Regions from separate parts of the Frondihabitans sp. PhB161 genome, predicted to be linked through region 1. Evidence: predicted binding sites of a transcription regulator. Region 1 holds the regulator's gene; each other region holds the start of a gene.

Region 1 (6,799 bases):
GCTTCATCGGCGCCGCCGTCAAGTTCCTGCTGATCATCGGTCTCATCGTGGTCGCGATCGGTGTGATCGGCTGGATCGTCCGGGCTGTCACCGGCAAGCGCTGACCACATAAGCGCTGGGGCCCGGCCCCATCGAGTGCACGAAAACCGCCCCCGCGACTCTCGCGAGGGGCGGTTTTCGCACACTCGGCGTCGTGCGGCACGCATTCGGCGGCACTCGGCGGCCTTCGATCGCACCGGTCACCGAGTGCCGCCTAATGCCGACGCACACGAGCTCAAACCGGCAAATGGCGGCACTCGGCCTCTCGCGCGAGCAGCCCAGGGCCCGGCGTTAGACTCGACGGATGCGCCGCGCGACCCACACCGACACCCAGACCACCTACGGGCAGGTCGGGGCAACGCAGGCCCCCGACCTGATGCAGTACCCGCCGAAGGGCTTCCGCCCCGTCGAGTACCGCACCCGCATCGGCCACGGCGACGCCCGCTTCGAGGCGGCCTGGTCGGCCATCATGACCTGGAAGGTGCAGGAGCGCAGCGGCATCGACGTCCACGTCGATTCCGTGCCGACCGTCGAGGAGGGCGCGTACACGCCCGTCACCTTCGACGACGAGGGCAACCCGCTCGAGGGTGCCGACTACTCGCCCTCTGACGGAGAGTCCCACTTCTCGCCCGAAGGGGAGCCGTTCCTCACTGCCGGAACAACCGCCACGCTTTCGATCAAGGCCTACGGCCGCACCAACCGCGCGCCGGTGCGTGTGGTCTACGTGATCGACGAGCCGACCCGCAAGGGCTTCGCCTACGGCACCCTCGAGGGTCACCCCGAGAGCGGCGAAGAGTCGTGGGTCATCGACCAGACCGACGACGGCTCCGTCTGGCTCACCATTCGCGCGTTCTCGCGTCCCGCCAACTGGAAGTGGCGCCTCGTTGCCCCGTTCCTCCGCGCGCAGCAGAACAAGTTCACCCAGCGCTACCTCCGCGTGCTGGTCGGCGACTAGGCGTGCCCAGCACTCTTCCTCTCGGCGACCCCGCGCCCGCCGACGGCGCCCTTCCGGCATCCGTCGTCGAGGGGGCCGACGCTCGCGACTTCGGCGTCTACCTGCACGTGCCGTTCTGCCGCGTGCGGTGCGGGTACTGCGACTTCAACACCTACACGGGCGACGAGCTCCGCGGGGTGAAGAGGAGCGATTACGCCGGGCAGGCGGTGAGTGAGATCGAGGGGGCCGGGCGGATCCTTCGCTCTGCCGGTCTTCCCGACCGAGTCGTGTCGACCGTCTTCTTCGGCGGAGGCACCCCGACGATGCTGCCGTCGAGCGATCTCTCGGCGATGCTCGCAGCGGTCCGCGATACCTGGTCGCTCGAAGACGGGGCAGAGGTCACCACCGAGGCGAATCCCGATTCGGTCGACGCCGAGTACCTCCGGGCGCTCAAAGAGAGCGGGTTCACGCGCGTCAGCTTCGGCATGCAGTCGGCCGTTCCGAGCGTGCTGGCAACTCTGGAGCGCACGCACGACCCGGCGAGGATCCCGCTCGTCGTCGAATGGGCCCGAGACGCGGGGCTCGACGTCAGCCTCGATCTCATCTACGGCACGCCCGGCGAGACGCTCGGCGACTGGGAGCGCTCGCTCGACCAGGCCCTGGCCCAGGAGCCCGATCATCTGTCGGCGTACTCGCTCATCGTCGAAGACGGGACGAAGCTCGCCCGGCAGATCCGGCGTGGCGAGGTCGCTCAGCCCGACGACGACACGGCCGCCGACATGTACGAGTTGGCCGACGCGCGCCTCGCCTCGGCGGGCTACGAGTGGTACGAGGTCAGCAACTGGGCGCGGGGCGACGAGCACTCGAGCCGGCACAACCTGTCGTACTGGCGCGGCCACGACTGGTGGGGAGTCGGCCCCGGCGCTCACAGCCATGTCGGGGGAGTCCGTTGGTGGAACGTCAAGCACCCTGCCGCCTACGCCGAGCGTGTGCTCTCGGGCGTCTCGCCCGCGGCCGGTCGAGAGACCCTCGACGCCGAGACCCGTGCGGTCGAGAACGTCCTTTTGAAGACTAGGATCCGAGACGGCCTGCTCGTCGCCGAGCTCGACGAGACCGGCAGAAAGGCCGTGGCCGGGCTCATCGCCGACGAGTTGGTCGACGGCAGGCGGGCGCTTGCGGGCACGATCCGGTTGACGCTTCGCGGTCGGCTGCTGGCCGACGCCGTCGTGCGCCGTCTGCTCGGCGACTGAGCTCGCCCGCTCCCCGCCCGGCCGCGATCCAGACGTCGCTTTCGCCGAGTGCCGCCTAATGCTCGCTCGGCCAGGCCTCAGCCGGCATTTGGCGGCACTCGGGGCTTCAGCCAGTGCCCGGCCAGCGGCAGGCCGAGCATTTTCTGCCGAGTGCCGCCCAATGCGCGCTCGGCGAGACCCCTGCCGGCATTTGGCGGCACTCGGGGCTCTACCGTCGCGCGGCGGCCCGCGAGGAGACTCGCAGGGCGCCTCAGGCCTTGATGAACTCGATGCTCAGCGGGTAGCGGTAGTACTCGCCGCGATTGGCCGCCAGCGCGGCGATGATCGAGAAGACGATGTTGACGATCCAGACGGCGCCCACGATCAGCAGGCCGATGCCGACGATCGAGAGAAGGCCGCCGATGAAGCTAGCGATCAGCATCGTCAGCTGGAAGTTGAGGGCGACGCGAGTGTGCTCGCGGATGAAGGGCCCGCGATCGCGCAGCAGAAGGTAGCCGATCAACGATGGCAGGAAGTAGAAGATGCCGCCCACGTGAATCAGCGTGGCCCAGAGCTTCTCGTCTTCGGGCCGGAGCGGCTGCTGCGGCTGGTTGCCGCCGTAGGGAGGCTGATTTCCGCCGTACGGGCCGTCGGTCGGGGGCGGAGGGGGAGGTGTGCCGGTCATGTCTCGCCAATCGTCGTCGGTCAGCGAGCCTAGCGGCACGCCCCGCCCCACGACCAGGGCTTGTCGGGGGCGTGGAGTACCATTGGCAGTCTCACGGAGCGAGTGCCAGCCGTGCGACGTTCCGAATTCGTGGAGGGAGGCGACCGTGGTCAGCGAGCGAGGTCTCGAGGTTCTCCGCGTCATCGTCCACGACTACGTCGAGTCGCGCGAGCCCGTCGGTTCGAAGTCGATCGTCGAGCGCCACCAGTTCGGTGTCTCCGCGGCCACGATCCGCAACGACATGGCTCTGCTCGAAGAAGAAGAGCTGATCGCCGCGCCCCATACGTCGTCGGGTCGAGTGCCCACCGACAAGGGGTATCGCCTGTTCGTGAACCAGCTTGCCGACCTGCGGCCGCTGACTGTCGCCCAGCGCACAGCCATCGAGACGTTCCTCGGCAACTCGTCCGATCTCGACGAGGTGCTCTCGCGCACGGTGCGGCTGCTGTCGCAGCTCACCAACCAGGTTGCGCTCGTCCAATACCCCACGTTCTCCCGAGCCACGGTTCGTCACGTCGAGCTCGTTCGTCTCAGCGAGACCCGCCTGATGACGGTGCTCATCACCGACTCCGGCCACGTCGAGCAACGAAGCATCGAGACGGCGATCGCGGTCGACGAGGCCTTCGTCGGCGAGCTCCGCGCGAAACTCAACACCCGTGTCGGCGGCAAGACGCTCGCCGAGGCAGCCGCCGTGCTGACCGCGCTGCCGACCGAGTTCCGCCCCGAGCGCGCCGCCTTCGTGGCGGCCGTCTGCACCGCCCTCGTCGACGAGGCGACGGCAGGCCGGCAAGAACGCCTGGTCATGGCCGGCACGGCGAACCTCGTGCTCACCGAAGACGACTTCTCGGGCAACCTCTTTCCCGTCCTCGAAGCCATCGAAGAGCAGGTCACCCTGCTTCGACTCTTCGGCGAGATGCGCGACGGCCCGGCGGGCGACGCCGACGTCATCGCGCGAATCGGCCGTGAGAACGACTCGTTCGGCCTCGGCCAGACGTCGGTTCTCGCCAGCGGCTACACGGCGTCGGGTGGCGAGGTGGCCCGGCTGGGCGTCCTCGGCCCCACCCGCATGGACTACTCGAGCAACATGGCGGCCGTCCGCGCGGTGGCACGCTACCTGAGTGGCCTTCTCGGCAACGACTGAGACGATTTCGCACCCTTTCCCGTCGGATCCTGAGCTTCAGGATCCCTCCCCAAGACTCACCGAATCCCCTTACGAAAGCACGACGGAGACCAGTGGCAGATCACTATGACGTCCTCGGAGTCGAGCGCAGCGCGACCCCGGAACAGATCAAGAAGGCGTACCGGAAGCTCGCACGCGAGCTCCACCCCGACGTCAACCCGAGCCCCGAGGCATCGGACCGCTTCAAAGACGTCACGCACGCCTACGACGTCCTGAGCGACCCGCAGCAGCGGGAGCGCTACGACCTCGGCCCGCAGCCGGGCTTCGGGGGCGGTGGCGGCGGCGGCGCCGGTTTCGGTGACATCTTCGACGCGTTCTTCGGCGGCAACCAGCAGCGCCAGGGCCCCAGGTCACGCCGCGAGCGTGGGCAAGACGCCCTCCTGCGCCTCGAGGTCGACCTCGAAGACATCATCTTCGGTGTTCAGCGCGACATCGAGGTCGACACGGCCGTGCTGTGCGAGACCTGCAACGGCTCATGCTGCGCTCCGGGCACCAGCCCGCAGACCTGCGACATCTGCCATGGCACCGGTTCGATCAACCGCCAGGTGCGCTCGCTCCTCGGCAACGTGATGACCTCGAGCCCCTGCGGCACCTGCCGCGGCTACGGCACGGTCATCCCGAACCCCTGCCCGACCTGCCAGGCCCAGGGTCGCGTCCGAGCCCGCCGTACGATCCCCGTAGACGTACCCGCGGGCGTCGACACCGGCATCCGCCTGCAGATGCCCGGCCAGGGCGAGGTCGGCCCCGCCGGCGGCCCGAACGGCGACCTCTACCTCGAGGTCAAGGTGAAGCACCACGACGTCTACAGCCGCAACGGCGACGACCTCCTGGCAACACTCGAGGTGCAGATGGCCGACGCGATCCTCGGCACGACGACCACGGTCAAGGCCCTCGACGGCGACATCTCGGTCGAGGTCAAGCCGGGCACGCAGAGCGCCGACGTCGTCACCATCAAAGACCGCGGCGTCACGCGACTTCGCGGCACGGGTCGCGGCGACCTCAAGATCGGCATCCAGGTGGTCACCCCGACCAAACTCAGCCACAAGGAGCGCGAGCTGGTCGAGAAGTTCGCCTCCGGCCGCAAGCACGATTCGCCGCAGCTCTCGCAGTTTCAGCAGGGTCTCTTCGGCAAGCTCCGCGACCGGTTTCTGAACTTCTGATCGTGGCGCACTTCTACCTCGCCGACGAGCTGACCGAGACCTCCGCCGGCTCCGACGTGGTGCTGACCGGCGCCGAAGCCCGACATGCCGTCACGGTGAGCCGGGTTCGGGTCGGCGACGCACTGCGAGTCGGCAACGGGCGAGGGCTCGTCGTCGGGGGAACCGTGCAGGAGGCGAGCGGAGACCGACTCGTGCTTCGCGTCGAGACGGTGGTTGCGGATCCTGGTCCGCTTCGCCGTGTCGTGCTCGCGCAGGCGCTTGCGAAAGGCGATCGCGACGAGCTCGCCGTGCAGGCGGCCACTGAACTCGGGGTCGACGAGGTCGTGCCCTGGGCGGCGGGGCGCAGCATCTCGCGCTGGGAGGGGCCGAAGGTGGCCAAGGGCCTGGCACGCTGGCGCGCCATCGTGCGCGAAGCGACCAAGCAGTCGATTCGTGCGTGGCAGCCGACGGTGTCCGAGGTCGCGACGACGGCCCAGCTCGTGGCCCGGGCGGCAACGTCACGAGTGCTGGTGCTCGAACCCACGGCGACCGTTGCGCTCTCGACCGTCGATCTGGGCGACGAGGCCGACACTCGCGACGTCGTCATCGTCGTCGGCCCGGAGGGCGGCGTAACGCCGCACGAGATCGAGGCGCTCGAGGCGGCTGGCGCCATCGCTGTGCGCCTCGGCGACTCGGTGCTCCGCACCTCGACAGCGGGCCCGGCCGCGCTGGCCGCGCTGAGTCTGCGACTCGGGCGCTGGTGACGGTGCACTGCGGCTCGTGCGACCCGCTTTCTCCGCCCGGTCCGGTGTCGGTCGCCTTCGTTACGATGGGGGCATGAGCACCTCCGCAGCCGAGCCGACGATCTTCGAGCGAATCGTGCGTCGAGAGATCCCGGCGACGATCGTTTTCGAGAGCGATTCGGTGATCGCCTTCGAAGACATCGCGCCGAAAGCACCCGTGCACCTCCTCGTCGTACCGAAGACCGCCGCCTACGCGAATGTCGTCGAGTTGGCCGCAGGCGATCCCGGGCTGCTCGCCGAGATCGTCGATGTCGCATCGCGGTTGGTGACGGATCCCGCCGTCATCCGGGAATTCACGCCGGGTGAGTTCCGCTTGATCTTCAATACCGGCGAAGCAGCCGGTCAGACCGTTTTCCACGTTCACGCCCACGTCATGGCGGGCACCCTCCAGGAAGGCTCACTTGCCTAATAGCTCCGAAAGCCCCACCGGTGCCGGCGGCACCGGTTCCACCGTTCGCGACGACCTCACCATCGATGGCGTGGCCATGGTGCAGCTCCTCGGCCCGCAGGATCGCCTGCTGCGAACCGTCGAACAGCGGTATCCGTCGGTGCGAGTGCTGGTCCGGGGCAACGAGGTCTCACTCGAGGGCCCCGCAGACGACGTCCGCCGTGCGCGCGACCTCGTCGACGAACTGGTGACGATGGTGCGGTCGGGGCACGAGCTCGGCCCCGCCGAGGTCGCGACCACGGGCGAGATCCTCGACAGCGGCAAGGGTCACCCCGCCGAGCTGTTCGGCACCACGATCCTGACGAA
Region 2 (6,799 bases), on a different contig from region 1:
GGTCGATGATGCCGGCGGCCAGCATGTCGACGTACTCGCCGGTCGCGGCGTTGAGGCCCCATCCGACGTCGAGGTTGCGCACGCGGTCGACGACGACGCCGGGCTCCATGCCCGCGTTGAAGGCGATCTGCTTGAGCGGAGCGTCGATGGCGACACGCACGATGTTCGCACCGGTCGCCTCGTCGCCCTCGAGCTCGAGGGTCGCGAGAGCGGTCTTGCCGGCCTGGATCAGCGCGACTCCACCACCGGCGACGATGCCCTCTTCGACGGCGGCCTTCGCGTTGCGAACGGCGTCTTCGATGCGGTGCTTGCGCTCTTTGAGCTCGACCTCGGTTGCGGCGCCGGCCTTGATGACGGCGACGCCACCGGCCAGCTTCGCGAGGCGCTCCTGGAGCTTCTCGCGGTCGTAGTCGCTGTCGGTGTTCTCGATCTCGGCACGGATCTGCTTGACGCGACCGGCGATCATCTCTTCGTCGCCAGCACCCTCGACGATGGTGGTCTCGTCTTTGGTGATGATGACCTTGCGGGCACGGCCGAGCAGGTCGAGGGTGGCGTTCTCGAGCTTGAGTCCGACCTCCTCGGCGATGACCTGACCACCGGTGAGGATGGCGATGTCCTGCAGCTGCGCCTTGCGACGGTCGCCGAAGCCGGGAGCCTTGACTGCGACCGACTTGAAGATGCCACGGATCTTGTTGACGACGAGGGTCGCAAGAGCCTCTCCGTCGACGTCTTCCGCAATGATGAGGAGCTGCTTGCCCGACTGGATGACCTTGTCGACGATGGGCAGCAGGTCTTTGATGTTCGAGATCTTCGAGTTGACGATCAGAACGTAGGCGTCTTCGAAGACGGCTTCCTGGCGCTCGGGGTCGGTGACGAAGTACTGCGACAGGTAACCCTTATCGAAGCGCATGCCCTCGGTGAGCTCGAGCTCGGTGCCGAACGTGTTCGACTCCTCGACGGTGACGACGCCCTCTTTGCCGACCTTGTCGATCGCTTCGGCGATAAGTGCACCGATGGTGGGGTCGGCAGCCGAGATGGACGCGGTAGCGGCGATCTCGTCCTTGGTCTCGATCTCTTTGGCGTTCTCGAGCAGCTGGGCGGAGACGGCCGCGACGGCCTTCTCGATGCCGCGCTTGAGGCTGATCGGGTCGGCGCCGGCGGCGACGTTGCGGAGGCCCTCGCGCACGAGTGCCTGGGCGAGGACGGTAGCCGTCGTCGTGCCGTCTCCGGCGACGTCGTCGGTCTTCTTCGCGACCTCTTTGACCAGCTCGGCGCCGATCTTCTCGTAGGGGTCGTCGAGCTCGATCTCTTTCGCGATGGAGACACCGTCGTTGGTGATCGTGGGGGCGCCCCACTTCTTCTCCAGAACGACGTTGCGACCGCGCGGGCCGAGGGTGACCTTTACAGCGTCGGCAAGAATGTTCAGGCCGCGCTCGAGGCCGCGTCGGGCCTCTTCGTCAAAAGCAATGATCTTAGCCATGTGGTTTTTCGTCCCTCCCGGACGTCGTGGGGCACGCTGCCCCGGCTGGTGCCGTATATCAGGTGAGTCTTTTGGCACTCCCTCATCGAGAGTGCCAATTGATTCTGGCACTCTGCCGTATCGAGTGCAAGTGCTCTCAGGAGCCCCTTGGGCAAGGATCCGAAACCCCCGAGACCGCCCGACCGTCGCCTCCCGAAACGGTCGCCCACACGAAAAACGCCGCCCTCGCGGACGGCGCTTCTCTGCTCCGACGACTCAGGCGAGGCGTACGGCTTCGGCCTGGGGGCCCTTGTTACCCGTCCCGACCTCGAACACGACGGCCTGGCCCTCTTCGAGCACCTTGTATCCGCTCATGTCGATGGCTGAATAGTGGACGAAGACGTCCTGCCCGTCCCCCTCGACGGTGATGAATCCGTAACCCTTTTCCGCGTTGAACCACTTCACGGTTCCGTTGGCCATTTCGTACTCCCTAGCTGTGTCTGTCGGTGGCGCTGCCCAGCCGGCACGGACCGGTGCGGAGGGGCCGACTGATCCCAGATAGTAATAAAGAGCCGGGCCGAAAAGGGGGGTGCCGCCCGAAAAATCGGACCGGGAGGCGCCAAACGGTCTGTTGTTTACACGGCCGTAACCGAAGGCGTCATTTCCCGTCACGCAGAGCTTCGAGACGCTGCTTACCGATGGCTCACGACTGGGCGTTGAAGTCAGCTCCGAGGATCACCGTGATCGTCGCGCCGGGGAACGCCGTGCTCTGCTCGACCGTGTTGATCCCGAGCGACTTCGCGATGCCGAGGGCGATCGATTCGTTGTCAGCCGCCGAGTCGTCGTAGTAGACCACGGAGGTCGAGACCTGTGACGACGCGTTGCCCATGTTGCCGACGACCCAGCCGGCGTTCGTCAGGGTGGTTCCGGCAGTCGAGGCGAGGCCCGTGGTGGTGGTCGCGTTGAGCACGGTGATGGTCGTCTTCGTGGAGTCGACCTTCGATGGGTCGGCGAGGGGCGCGGCTGTCGGAGTCGCCGCGGGGGTCTTCGTCGCCCCGCTGGTGGCGGTGCCCGTCGTCGTGGATTTCGGCGTCGCACTGCTCGAACTCGTCGACGCCGAGCTACGGAACTGGAAGCTGTCGTTGGTCACGGTGAGCCAGGCGATGCCGCCCGCCGTCAAGACGCCCACGGCGAGGAAAGCCCACGCGAAGATGATCAAACCGAGGTGCCGCCGAACGCCGGAGCGGTGGGCGCCGACGCGCAGCAGCGAGTCGGGGACGCCATCGAAACGGTCCTGAGGGAACTTGGCCATGCGGTGTCTGGTCTTCCGTGATCGGGCGGTCAGCGGCCGAAAGTCCGGGCGCTGCGCGATGCGGCGCGGGAGTCGCGCAGGCGCAGCAGCCTCCCGACCAGCATCGGCGCGTAGGCAAGTGCATCGGGTCTTTCTATGAGCGAACCGAGCAGCTGCTGGTATCGCGGGGCAGAAAGGCCCAATTCAGACCGGATCGCCGCCGCTTTGCGCGGAGGTGAGGCGGGGGCATTCTGCTCGAAGTCGAGAAGGCGCCGATCGCGGTCACTGAGACCGCGCACGTACTCCTCGTCGCTCTGCATCTGCACCCTCCGGTTGCCGTCATCCTAGATCGCACGGGTAGCGAGCCCGGGCCGACACGCGTCAGACCGGCTGCACTCGCGTCCCGTGCGCATCTCCCACGGCGAGCGCGACACCGTCGAGTGAAAGCGTCGCGAAGGCCTCCGGTCGCCCTGTGAAACGACCAGGATCCGACACGGTCGCCTGCACTCCCGACAGCAGCCCGGTGCGCTCGTAGGCGATCCACCGCACGCCGAGCCGGGTCACCAGGTCGACGAACGCCTGGCGCCTGGCTCCCGGCAGGTAGACGAGGGTGCCGGTCGAGACCACCACCGGCGTGAGCCCCCGCGGGGTGCGGGCGACCAACTCTTCGAGCCCGTCGACAGCGTCTCCTGTCACCAACGTCGGCGGATCCTGCACTGCCACCCGCAGGGCCGCACGCAGCAGATCCACGCGGTCCTCTTGACCCGGCCACAGCAGCGTCTCGAGCCAGCGGCGGGCGTCGTCGTCGGCCACGGCGAGGGGCTGCAGGTCGAGGCCGAGCCGTACCTCGATGCGCGGCAGCGTGGGATCCTCGTCGCCCCACCACGGCCCGGCGACCTCCGTGGCCAGGCGGACGTCGCTCGTGGTGTCTCCCAGACTGAACGCGGACTCCTCGGCGGTGACCGCGAGCGCGAACCGGTCGGGGTAGAGGCCGAGCCCTGCCGACGCTCCCACCTCGAGCAGCGCGATCGGTCCGGCGATTCCAGCGGAGGCCAACGCGAGAGCGACCGGCCCCGACCTCCGCACATCGTTCGTCTGCGTGAGCCGTCGCCCCAGTTCGAGCACGAGGGCGTCGGCATGGTCGAGCATCCAGGCCCGGAGCGAGCCGAACGGAGAGAGCTGCGCCCCCAGGATCCGACACACGGCCAGCACGAGCACGGGCTGCCGCGATCCTGTGGGCGCCGCGTCGACGATCTCGACGAGCCTCGGGTCACCGGCGATCCCGCCTGCCCAGTCGGCGTAGATCGGCGAGCCGCCGGCCGCCGCCACCGCCGCGAATTCCTGGAAGCGGTCCGCCGTGCTCATGCCGCCGAGCCTACGGCCCGCTGTGCGGGCGGCGTTCCGGGTGCATACACGGAATCATCACCGGGCGTGCAGTGTTGAATGGGGTAGCCGGATCCTGCACCCAGCGGTCCCGGCCCCGAACGAAGGAGCACCCATGGAGTACAAGGTCGAGAAGAGCGACGCCGAGTGGCGCGAAGAGCTCAGCCCGGAAGAGTTCGCCGTGCTGCGCGAAGCCGCAACCGAGCGCCCCTGGACGGGCGAGCTGCTCGATGAGAGCCGGGCCGGTTTCTACACCTGTGCCGCCTGCGGCAACGAGCTGTTCAAGAGCGGCACGAAGTTCGATTCGAACTGCGGCTGGCCGTCGTTCTACGAGTCGGTCAACCCCGACGCCGTCCAGCTGATCGAAGACAAGTCGCTCGGCATGGTCCGCACCGAGGTCCGCTGCGCGAACTGCGGTTCGCACCTCGGCCACGTCTTCGACGATGGCTTCGGCACGCCCACTGGCGATCGCTACTGCATGAACAGCATCTCGCTGAACTTCAAGGCCGACGAGCAGGCGTGAACCTCTCCGACACCGCCGGAGCGTCGTTGACGGCCTCGCCCGTCCGCGAAGCCGTTCTGCGTCGCCGTTCCCGTTCCACCGTCACCGAGGAGGCCCCGTCACACGACGAGCTCCTCGAGCTCGTGGCAGCCGCGGCGACGGTCGCCGACCACTCGCACCTCGCGCCCTGGCGGCTCATCGCACTCCGCGGTGATGCGCGGCTCAAGGTCGGGCGCGCTCTCGCGAAGGCGGGCGGCGCGAACGGCGACTCGGTCGAGAAGGGTGCCCGCAAGCTGCTTCGTGCGCCGCTGGTCGTCGCGATCGTGTCGTCGCCGCGAGAGAGCCGCAAGGTTCCGGAGTGGGAGCAGGAGGCAGTCGCCTCGGGCGTCGCGCACCTGCTCAGCCTGCTGCTCGACGAGGCCGGCTGGGGCGTCTTCTGGCGCACCGGCACCGACACGCGTGCCAAGAAAGTCAGAAAGGCGCACAAGCTGTCGAAGGGCGAGAACCTTCTGGGCTGGCTCTACGTCGGCGGAGTCGACCACCGCGAACGCAAGCCGCGCAAGCCGGTCGACGCCTCGAGCTTCGTCACCGAACTCTAGAAGCACTCACAACGAAGACCGGCTCTCCGCTCGCGGCGGGCCGGTCTTGTCGTTGGTGAGAGCCACTGTGCTCCTGCGAGCGACTGAGCCTCTGAGAAGAGGCTGGGCTACCAGGAGCGGTTGCTGCGGCCGATGAAGTTCATCGGGATGAACAGCGCCACGGTGCAGGCCACGATTCCGCCGAAGAAGGTCAGGAAGCGCCAGGCCTCGGGCACCTGGAAAGCCAGGCCGAAGCAGAAGATACCGAAAACGAAAAGCGCGATGGCGACAACGGCGATGACGATGTTAGACAAGCGGGGCTCCTCAAAGGCTTCGAACTCCCCCTAGCGTAAGCCCTCGAGAGACTCACCGCCTCGCGAGGCGGCACCGGGGTCGACCAGGGTCGAAAACGAGTGGGGCCGACTGCGGGACTTGAACCCGCAACCTGCTGTTTACAAGACAGCTGCGCTACCAATTGCGCCAAGTCGGCAAGTGCGACCAGTGTAACCGCCCCGAGCGGACCGGACGACGACGATCCCCGCTGAGAGTCGGTTCGGCCCGGAATCGTCTCCGCTTCGGTCCCGAGCAAGGCGACACGCCGACGGGCCCCCCGAAGTGGGGCGACCCGCACTGGGGGAAGATCATCCTGCAGGATGATGCGAGGGTCGTTCCATGATCACGGGAACCCTCGAGCCGACGATGACCTCGGCCTCACGACTGCGGGCATTCACCACGCCTCGCCGCGTGGCACTTCTTGCACTCGCTCTCCTGCTCGCCTTCGGCCTCGTCGTCGGCACGTCCGCCACCCCCGCCCAGGCCTGGGGCGGCTACACCAATGGCAAGATCCCTCTCTCCAAGCTCATCGCCATCCCGAACGGCTATCTCCGCATCGACGCGGCGGCCGGCTACGGGTCGATGAACAAGGCCTTCAAGAAAAAGTTCGGCAAAGAGCTGGGTGTCACCGAGGGCTACCGCAGCTACGACAAACAGGTCTCGATCTGGAACTCGCGCTACGTCAAGCACTCGAAGAAAGTGGCGAACAGCGTCGCGTACGCCGGCAAGTACTGGACGAAGAAGAAGAACGTGTCGGTGGCCGCCGTTCCCGGCACCAGCGTCCACGGATGGGCGCTGGCCATGGATCTCAATTCGGGTGTGCAGACCGCCGGAAGCGCTCAGAAGCGCTGGGCCGACAAGTACGGCCCGAAGTACGGCTGGAAGCCCATTGGCAACAACTTCGGCGAGCCCTGGCACTTCGAGTTCACTCCCGTCAAAAAGTAAGACAGTTCTATATGCCAGCCACGGCATATGCGGGTACAGGGCATCCGGCAACCATCCAGTCACTGCGGTCGTAAACTCCAGGGGGTACAAAATCGACCCGCGACAACTGGACAGGGAGCTCCGTTGGACGGAAATGCAACGACGAGGCACAAAAACGTCGCCCTCCTCTCGGTAACGAGCGAGTTGGCGCAGCGTGTAACGACCTCCGACGAGCTCGATCGACGACTACAACCCGTCTTGAAACGACTGAAGCTTCCTAAGGGGCTGCTGCAGCGCGTCGCCGGCGTAATGGAGCGGCGCAACTGGAG
Region 3 (6,799 bases), on a different contig from region 1:
CAAAGCATGAGCATCCTCGACACCAGCACCCACAAGGGCACGGAGAAGTTCGCCGGCCAGGAGCCGATCATGCGCGCTGAGCACCTCGTCGCCGGCTACCTCCCAGGCGTCAACATCCTGAACGACTGCGACCTCGTCTGCTATCCGGGCGAGCTCATCGGCATCATCGGGCCGAACGGCGCGGGCAAGTCGACGCTGCTCAAGGCGCTGTTCGGCGGCGTCAAGATCCACTCCGGGTCGGTCACGCTTGCGGGCCGCGACATCACCAATCTGAAGGCCAACAAGCTGGTCCAGGCCGGTGTCGGGTTCGTTCCGCAGACGAACAATGTGTTCCCGTCGCTCACTATCGTCGAGAACCTCCAGATGGGCATGTTCCTCCGCCCGAAGAAGTTCGAGGAGCGCCTCGACGTCATCTTCGATCTCTTCCCCGTGCTCCGGGACCGTCGCGACCAGCGCGCCGGCTCGCTGTCGGGTGGCGAGCGTCAGAGTGTCGCGATGGCACGAGCCCTGATGATGGACCCGAAGGTGCTGCTGCTCGATGAGCCGAGCGCCGGGCTCTCCCCCGTGCGTCAAGACGAGACGTTCATCCGCACGCGTCGCATCAACAAGGCCGGCGTCTCGGTGATCATGGTCGAGCAGAACGCCCGCCGCTGCCTGCAGATCTGCGACCGCGGCTACGTGCTCGACCAGGGCCGCAACGCCTACTCGGGCACGGGTCGCGAGCTGGCCGACGACCCGAAGGTGATCGAGCTCTACCTCGGCACCCTGGCGAAAGACGTCGACGGCGAGTAACCCCGCCCGCCTGCCCCGAGTGGCGGCATCTGCGACTTCGGCTTCGGCCAAAGCGGCAGATGCCGCCACTCGGCAGTTAAGGCGCCGCGAGGGCTGGCTGAGCGGCGGACCGCAGGATCCTGCCCCCGCCGCTCTGAAACCCCCACGACCGGCACGAACGCTCGCCGATCGGCACGGACGCCGCGGCTAGGCGTGCTGTTCATGCCGGCTGTGCGGGTTTCTGACGGCCAGGCGGGTCTCAGCCAGCCGCGCAGCGCAGCCCGCAGCCCGCAGCCCGCAGCCGATCCCCGCAGCACACGCCAAAGGGCCCGGCAGGATCGCTCCCGCCGGGCCCTCTGTGTCAGGGGTGGTGAATTACTTCACGTCACCCTGGATGCTGCTCTGGTAAACCGGCTTGTTGTCTTTGTCGAACTTGTAGATGCCGATGTAGGCGCTCGACGGGTCGTTGTTCTTGTTGAACGGTCCGATACCCGAGGGGCCCGTGTACTGGATGTCCGTGCCCGCGTCGAGGAGCTTCTTGCACTCGGCGTAGGTGGTGCACTTCGTACCACCGTCGGCACCCGAGACAGCGGCCATCTTCGACTGGATCGTCGGAGCGTCGGTGCCCTTGCCGGCTTCGGCGGCGAGAGCGGTCAGGATGATCGCGTCGTACGACTCAGCCGCGTACGAGTAGTCACTGAGCGCCTTGCCGTTGTTCGTCTTGTACCAGGTGTTGAGGCGCTTCTTGAGGCTGTCGTTCGGCTGCGCGCCGGGGATGGTGCCCTGGGCGCCCGAGAGGGTCTTGGCCTTGAAGTCTTTCGAGTAGTCGGCCGTGTTGCCGTCCGACATGTAGACGGTCGACAGGTTGGCGCCCTGCGAGACGAGCTCGGGAACGATCGACTTGGTCTCGTCGAAGGCCAGGATGACGATCGCGTCGGGCTTCGCGGCGAGCGCCGCGGTCACCTCGGACGAGAAGGTCGTCTGACCGGGAGGGAACTCCTGGCTCTTGCCCTTGCCGCCGTAGACGACCGAGCCGCCGGCTGCCTCGATGGCGGCCTGGGTCGAGTCGCGGAGGCCGGTGCCGTACGAGTCGTTGAAGACGAGGAACGCGACCTTGGCGGCGCCATCGTTGACGATGAGCTGGCCGAGAGCCGAACCCTGGACCGAGTCCGGCGGTGCGGTGCGGTAGTAGTACGACGAGTAGCCCGAGAGAGTCGACGCCGTGTTGGCGGGCGAGATCTCGATGGTGCAGCTGCCGGTGATCTGGTCGACCACGTTCAGCGTGACGCTGGACGACTCGGCGCCGAGCACGACGGAGACCTTGGCGGCCTTGAGCTTGGCGGCAGCCGCGCTCGAGACGGTGAGGTCGGTCGAGTCGCCGGAGTCGGTGGCGGTCGAGATCTCGGCGGGCTTGCCGACGACGCCGCCGGCCTTGTTGATGTCTTCGAGAGCGAGCCCGGCGCCGGCGATGGCGGGCGGTCCGAGGTACGCGAGCGAACCCGTGAGCGGCAGCATGGTGCCGATCTTCATCGCGTCAGTGCTGGGGGCCGACGGCTTTTTGCAGCTGGCGGCCGGATCGGCCTTCGCGGTCGACGACGCTGACGACGTGTTGGAAGGCGTTGCCCCTGTCGAGGAACAGCCCACGAGGAGCATGGAGGCTGCCCCCATGACGGCTAGTCCCTTGAGGGCGGTGATGGATCGGATCATCCGTGAACCCTTTCTTGACGGTGGTGATGCGGCCGCGCGATGGTGCGCGGCCCAACCGTGTGAATGGGTTAGAACCTATGTGCAGATTGTTTCGACCGTGTGTTGCGGGCGTCACCTTGCGGTTTCGTTAGCAATTCGTGATGAATCACCTGCGTGGTTCTGCGGTTCGTCGGCGGCGGTACCGACCGCGGGCTCGGGTCGACCGCGTCGGGCCGCACGGACGGCATCGGTGCTGAGCACGACGAGGGCCACCCAGATGAGCGCGAATCCGATCCACCGAGCGGTCGTCATCGGTTCGTGCAGGAGGGCGACGCCGACGATCAGCTGGAGGATGGGCGCGATGTACTGCGTCAACCCCAGCGTCGAAAGGGGTAGCCGCCGTGCCGCGCTCGCGAAGAGCAGCAGCGGAACAGCCGTGATCACGCCCGTGCCGACCACCGCCACGGTCTGCAGCGTGCCCGACGAGCCGAACGCGAGGCCGCCGGTCTGCGAGGTGAAGCCGGTCGCACTCACGACGATAAGTGCGACGGCAGCGGGCACTGCCAGCGCGAGCGTCTCGATGCTCAGGCCGCTGACCGCGTCGACCCGGCCTCCGACCCTCTTCTTGATCAGCCCGTAGAAGCCGAACGAGAACGCCAGGATCAGCGAGATCCACGGGAACCGGCCGTAGCCGATGGCGATCACCAGGATCGCGACGAGCGAGATGCCGACGGCCACCCACTGGAGCACCCGCAGGCGTTCGCGCAGCAGCAGCACGCCCAGCAGCACCGTCACCACCGGATTGATGAAGTAGCCGAGGGCCGCCTCGACGACGTGCCCGGAGAGCGTCGCGAAGATGAAGGTGGTCCAGTTGACGACGATGAACGCCCCGGCGAGCCCTAATGTGCCGGCGATGCTGCGATCGCGCAGCAGGGCGACGAATCGGCCGAACGAGCGCGTGACGGCAAGGAGCACCCCGCAGAAGACGAGAGACCAGAGGATCCGCCACGCCACGATCTCGACGGCGCCTGCGGGCCGCAGAAGCAGGAAGTACACCGGCAGCACACCCCAGAGGCCGTAGGCGATGACCGCGTAGATCAGGCCGGAACGGGCGGTGCCGATGTCGTCTTTCACTGGGAAAGACTATCGACGACCTCCGTCATCGGAGGGGTTCCGGACTGCCACACCCCGGCACGGGAGCGCCAACGACGAAGGGCCCCGTCTCCAGTGAGACGGGGCCCTTCGCAGGGGGCTTCGACCTAGTGGACGATGACCGCCAGCACGTCGCGGGCCGAGAGCACCAGCAGGTCTTCACCCGAGTACTTCACCTCGGTTCCGCCGTACTTCGAGTAGATGACCTTGTCGCCGACGGCGACGTCGAGGGGAACGCGGTTTCCGTTGTCGTCGATGCGACCCGGTCCGACAGCCACAACCTCGCCCTCCTGGGGCTTCTCCTTGGCAGTGTCGGGGATCACGAGGCCGGAAGCAGTGGTCTGCTCGGCGTCGACCTGACGAATGACGATGCGATCTTCGAGCGGCTTGATGTTGACCGACACGGTTGACCTCTTCTTTCTCACAAGCGGCGTGACTCTGGAAATCTCTGGTTGGCACTTCACGCGTGTGAGTGCCAGAACAAACTCTAGAGCGTGGCTGGCACTCGGTCAATCCGAGTGCCAGGTGCGACGATGAACTCATGGAATCCTCCGAGCTCCGCGAGCTCCTCACGCCCGACGGGCTGCGGCTGCTCGATTCGCTGCCCGCCTTCGACCAGAAAGCGGACGTGGTGTCGCAGGTCGCACGCCTCCGAAAAGCCGGCCACTCCCCCGAGCTCGTCGCCGCGGTGCTCGGCCAGTCGCGGCTGCGCGCCAAGGGTCGTACCAAGTTCGGCGACTTCGCCGAGCGCATGCTCTTCACCGAGGCCGGGCTCGAGCAGGCCACACGCCTCGCGGTCGCCTCCACCCACGCGGGCCGCTTCCGCCGGGCGGGTGTTACCCGGGTGGCCGACCTCGGCTGCGGCATCGGCGGCGACGCCCTGGCGTTCGCGGCGCTCGAGCTGGGAGTGCTGGCCGTCGACCGCGACGAGGTGACCGCGGCCGTCGCGACCTACAACCTCGCCCCGTGGAGCGGCGCCGAGGTGCAGCTGGGTGACGCCGAACAGGTGGATCTGGCGGGGGTGGACGGCGTGTTCCTGGATCCTGCGCGCCGGACGGCCGGCCACGCCAACACGTCACGAATTCAGGATCCGAGTCAGTGGTCTCCGACACTCGACACCGCGTTCGCCTTCGCTTCGCGTTTTCCGACCGGAGTGAAGCTCGGCCCCGGCGTCGACCGCGATCTGCTTCCGACCGATGCCGAATGCCAGTGGATCTCGGTCGACCGCTCGGTGGTGGAGGTCGGCGTCTGGTTCGGCGCTTTGGCTCGCCCGGGCGTCGGCCGCGCGGCACTCGTCTTCGGCCCGGACGGGCCCTCCGAGATGACGGCCCCCGGAGACTCGAACGACGTCGACGTGGCCGAACTCGCGGAGTACGTCTACGAGCCCGACGGCGCCGTGATCCGGGCACGCCTGATCGGCGATCTGGCCCGGACCCTCGACGCTCATACGATCAGCCGCGACATCGCCTACCTGTCGTCGGCGACCGCTCGGGCCACTCCGTTCGCGCAGTGCTTCCGCGTGATCGAGACGTTCCCGCTCGACGAGAAGCGCCTGCGCCAGGAGCTCAAGACACGTGGCATCGGCCGGGTCGAGATCAAGAAGCGCGGGGTCGACGTCGACCCGGCGGCGTTCCGCAAGAAGCTGCAGCTGAAGGGCGCAAACGAGGCCACACTGATCTTGACGCGAGTGGCGGGCCGACACACGGCGCTGCTCTGCGAGCGCGTGGTCGCGGCTGATCTCGGCACCGGCGCCTAGCTCAGACGCCGCGTGAGATGGCCCGATCTCCCGCCAATCGACACCACAGCCGCAGATACGGCCATCTCGCGGCACTGCCACTCGAGGCGCCTTCGCTCGCGGCGCGACACTCAGGCCCGGACGACAACCCAGACGAGCAGGGCGACGCACGCCACGACGACGAGCGCCGCCACGGCCAGCGCAGCGATCCAGACACCGAGGATGACGCGTGTCGCCGTGGCCGGCAGGGTGCCCGGCGCGCCCGGACGCACCCTGGAGCGGAGGGCGAGGAGCAGCCCGAGCCTCCAGAGTGTCGGGATCACGTGTTCGGGTAGGTGGATGGGTCGAATCCGTCTGCTCCCTGGGGCAGCGAGACGGCGAGCACGATGAACAGGATGATCAGGCCGATCCACACCACCAGCCCCACGATGCCGAGGATGATGCCCGTGAGGGCGAGACCGCTGCCGGTCTGCCGACGCGCCTTGATCTGGCCGCGTCCGATCAGACCGAGGATGATCGCCGCGATGCTCGGCAGAATCGGGATGAAGACGAGCCCTGCGATGCCCGTGATCAGCGAGGCGATCGCAAGCCCGTTGGTGGTCGGACGGTCGTAACCGGGCTGGCCGTATGGCTGGTACGGGTTCGGCTGCTGCTGGCCATACGCCTGCTGGCCGTACTGCTGCTGGCCGTAAGTCGGCTGCTGACCGTACGCCGGCGGCTGCGCGTTCTGCTGGCCGTAGGTCGGCTGCTGGCCATACGTCGGCTGCTGCCCGCTCGGCTGCTGCCCGTAGGTCGGGTTCGGCTCGTACCTCGGCGGCTGCTCCGAGTCTTTCCGCGCCTGGTCGTCGGCGGAAGGACGGTCGTGTGAGTTGTTGTCGGTCATGGTGACTAGCTCCGGTCTGTGATCGCGGCCGTGGGTCGTTCATCCCCGACAGTACCCGCCGCCAGGCAGAGGGTGGAGGCCCCAAAAGGAGTCTCCGCCACCGCCGACAGCTCCGGTCTGACTCGCCCCGGCCTCACCTGGCCCGATCGTCAACAATTTGAGAGCGATCCGTTCGGCGCCTCCCACAAGCACGGAGAAAAACGGGGCGACGACCAGAAATCACTCTCAAATTGCCGAGACGACCCCGAGCTCCCTAGCCGCCCCACACGCACGCACGCACGCACGCACGCAACACAACGCAACGCGCGTCAGCTCGCCTGCGCGCTCGTCACCGGCAACGTCGAGTCGGCACCGAAGCCGAGGGGGCTGGGCGCCCGCCCGCGCGACGCCAGCTCAGCGCCGAGAGCCGCGATCATGGCGCCGTTGTCGGTGCAGAGGGCGAGCGGTGGGATCCTGAGTTCGATTCCCGCCGCAGCGCACCGCTCAGCCGCGACCTGGCGCACGCGCGCGTTGGCGACGACACCGCCGCCGAGCAGGAGGCGCGGCACGCCGAGCTCGGTGCATGCGGCGAG

The links. The regulator HrcA, encoded in region 1, represses chaperone genes, less so after heat shock. The targets are predictions, from matches to a motif close to TTNGCACTCGNNNNNNNCGAGTGCNAA.
Region 2: a site for HrcA is predicted at 1,552-1,578, ahead of groL (chaperonin GroEL). Genes of this name have one in related genera too.
Region 3: a site for HrcA is predicted at 4,108-4,134, ahead of groES (co-chaperone GroES). Genes of this name have one in related genera too.

The regions. Positions count from the first base shown of each region.
Region 1 is NZ_RKQW01000003.1:548,116-554,914, reverse strand. Features, by position in the region: gene EDF39_RS17640 (hypothetical protein) at 1-104, shown strand, start outside; gene EDF39_RS14545 (DUF1990 family protein) at 344-994, shown strand; gene hemW (radical SAM family heme chaperone HemW) at 997-2,223, shown strand; gene EDF39_RS14535 (DUF4870 domain-containing protein) at 2,474-2,887, opposite strand; gene hrcA (heat-inducible transcriptional repressor HrcA) at 3,033-4,064, shown strand; gene dnaJ (molecular chaperone DnaJ) at 4,157-5,263, shown strand; gene EDF39_RS14520 (16S rRNA (uracil(1498)-N(3))-methyltransferase) at 5,266-6,006, shown strand; gene EDF39_RS14515 (HIT domain-containing protein) at 6,080-6,454, shown strand; gene EDF39_RS14510 (PhoH family protein) at 6,447-6,799, shown strand, end outside.
Region 2 is NZ_RKQW01000002.1:683,176-689,974, forward strand. Features, by position in the region: gene groL (chaperonin GroEL) at 1-1,480, opposite strand, end outside; gene EDF39_RS11970 (cold-shock protein) at 1,736-1,939, opposite strand; gene EDF39_RS11975 (LytR C-terminal domain-containing protein) at 2,163-2,771, opposite strand; gene EDF39_RS11980 (DUF3263 domain-containing protein) at 2,801-3,070, opposite strand; gene EDF39_RS11985 (DUF2332 domain-containing protein) at 3,132-4,115, opposite strand; gene msrB (peptide-methionine (R)-S-oxide reductase MsrB) at 4,249-4,656, shown strand; gene EDF39_RS11995 (nitroreductase family protein) at 4,653-5,234, shown strand; gene EDF39_RS12000 (hypothetical protein) at 5,342-5,527, opposite strand; tRNA gene EDF39_RS12005 (tRNA-Thr) at 5,628-5,703, opposite strand; gene EDF39_RS12010 (D-alanyl-D-alanine carboxypeptidase family protein) at 5,886-6,491, shown strand; gene EDF39_RS12015 (3-oxoacyl-ACP synthase III) at 6,615-6,799, shown strand, end outside.
Region 3 is NZ_RKQW01000001.1:59,119-65,917, forward strand. Features, by position in the region: gene EDF39_RS00245 (ABC transporter ATP-binding protein) at 1-10, shown strand, start outside; gene EDF39_RS00250 (ABC transporter ATP-binding protein) at 70-792, shown strand; gene EDF39_RS00255 (ABC transporter substrate-binding protein) at 1,147-2,478, opposite strand; gene rarD (EamA family transporter RarD) at 2,590-3,591, opposite strand; gene groES (co-chaperone GroES) at 3,717-4,013, opposite strand; gene EDF39_RS00270 (class I SAM-dependent methyltransferase) at 4,151-5,365, shown strand; gene EDF39_RS00275 (hypothetical protein) at 5,476-5,667, opposite strand; gene EDF39_RS17815 (DUF4190 domain-containing protein) at 5,664-6,227, opposite strand; gene tsaD (tRNA (adenosine(37)-N6)-threonylcarbamoyltransferase complex transferase subunit TsaD) at 6,536-6,799, opposite strand, start outside.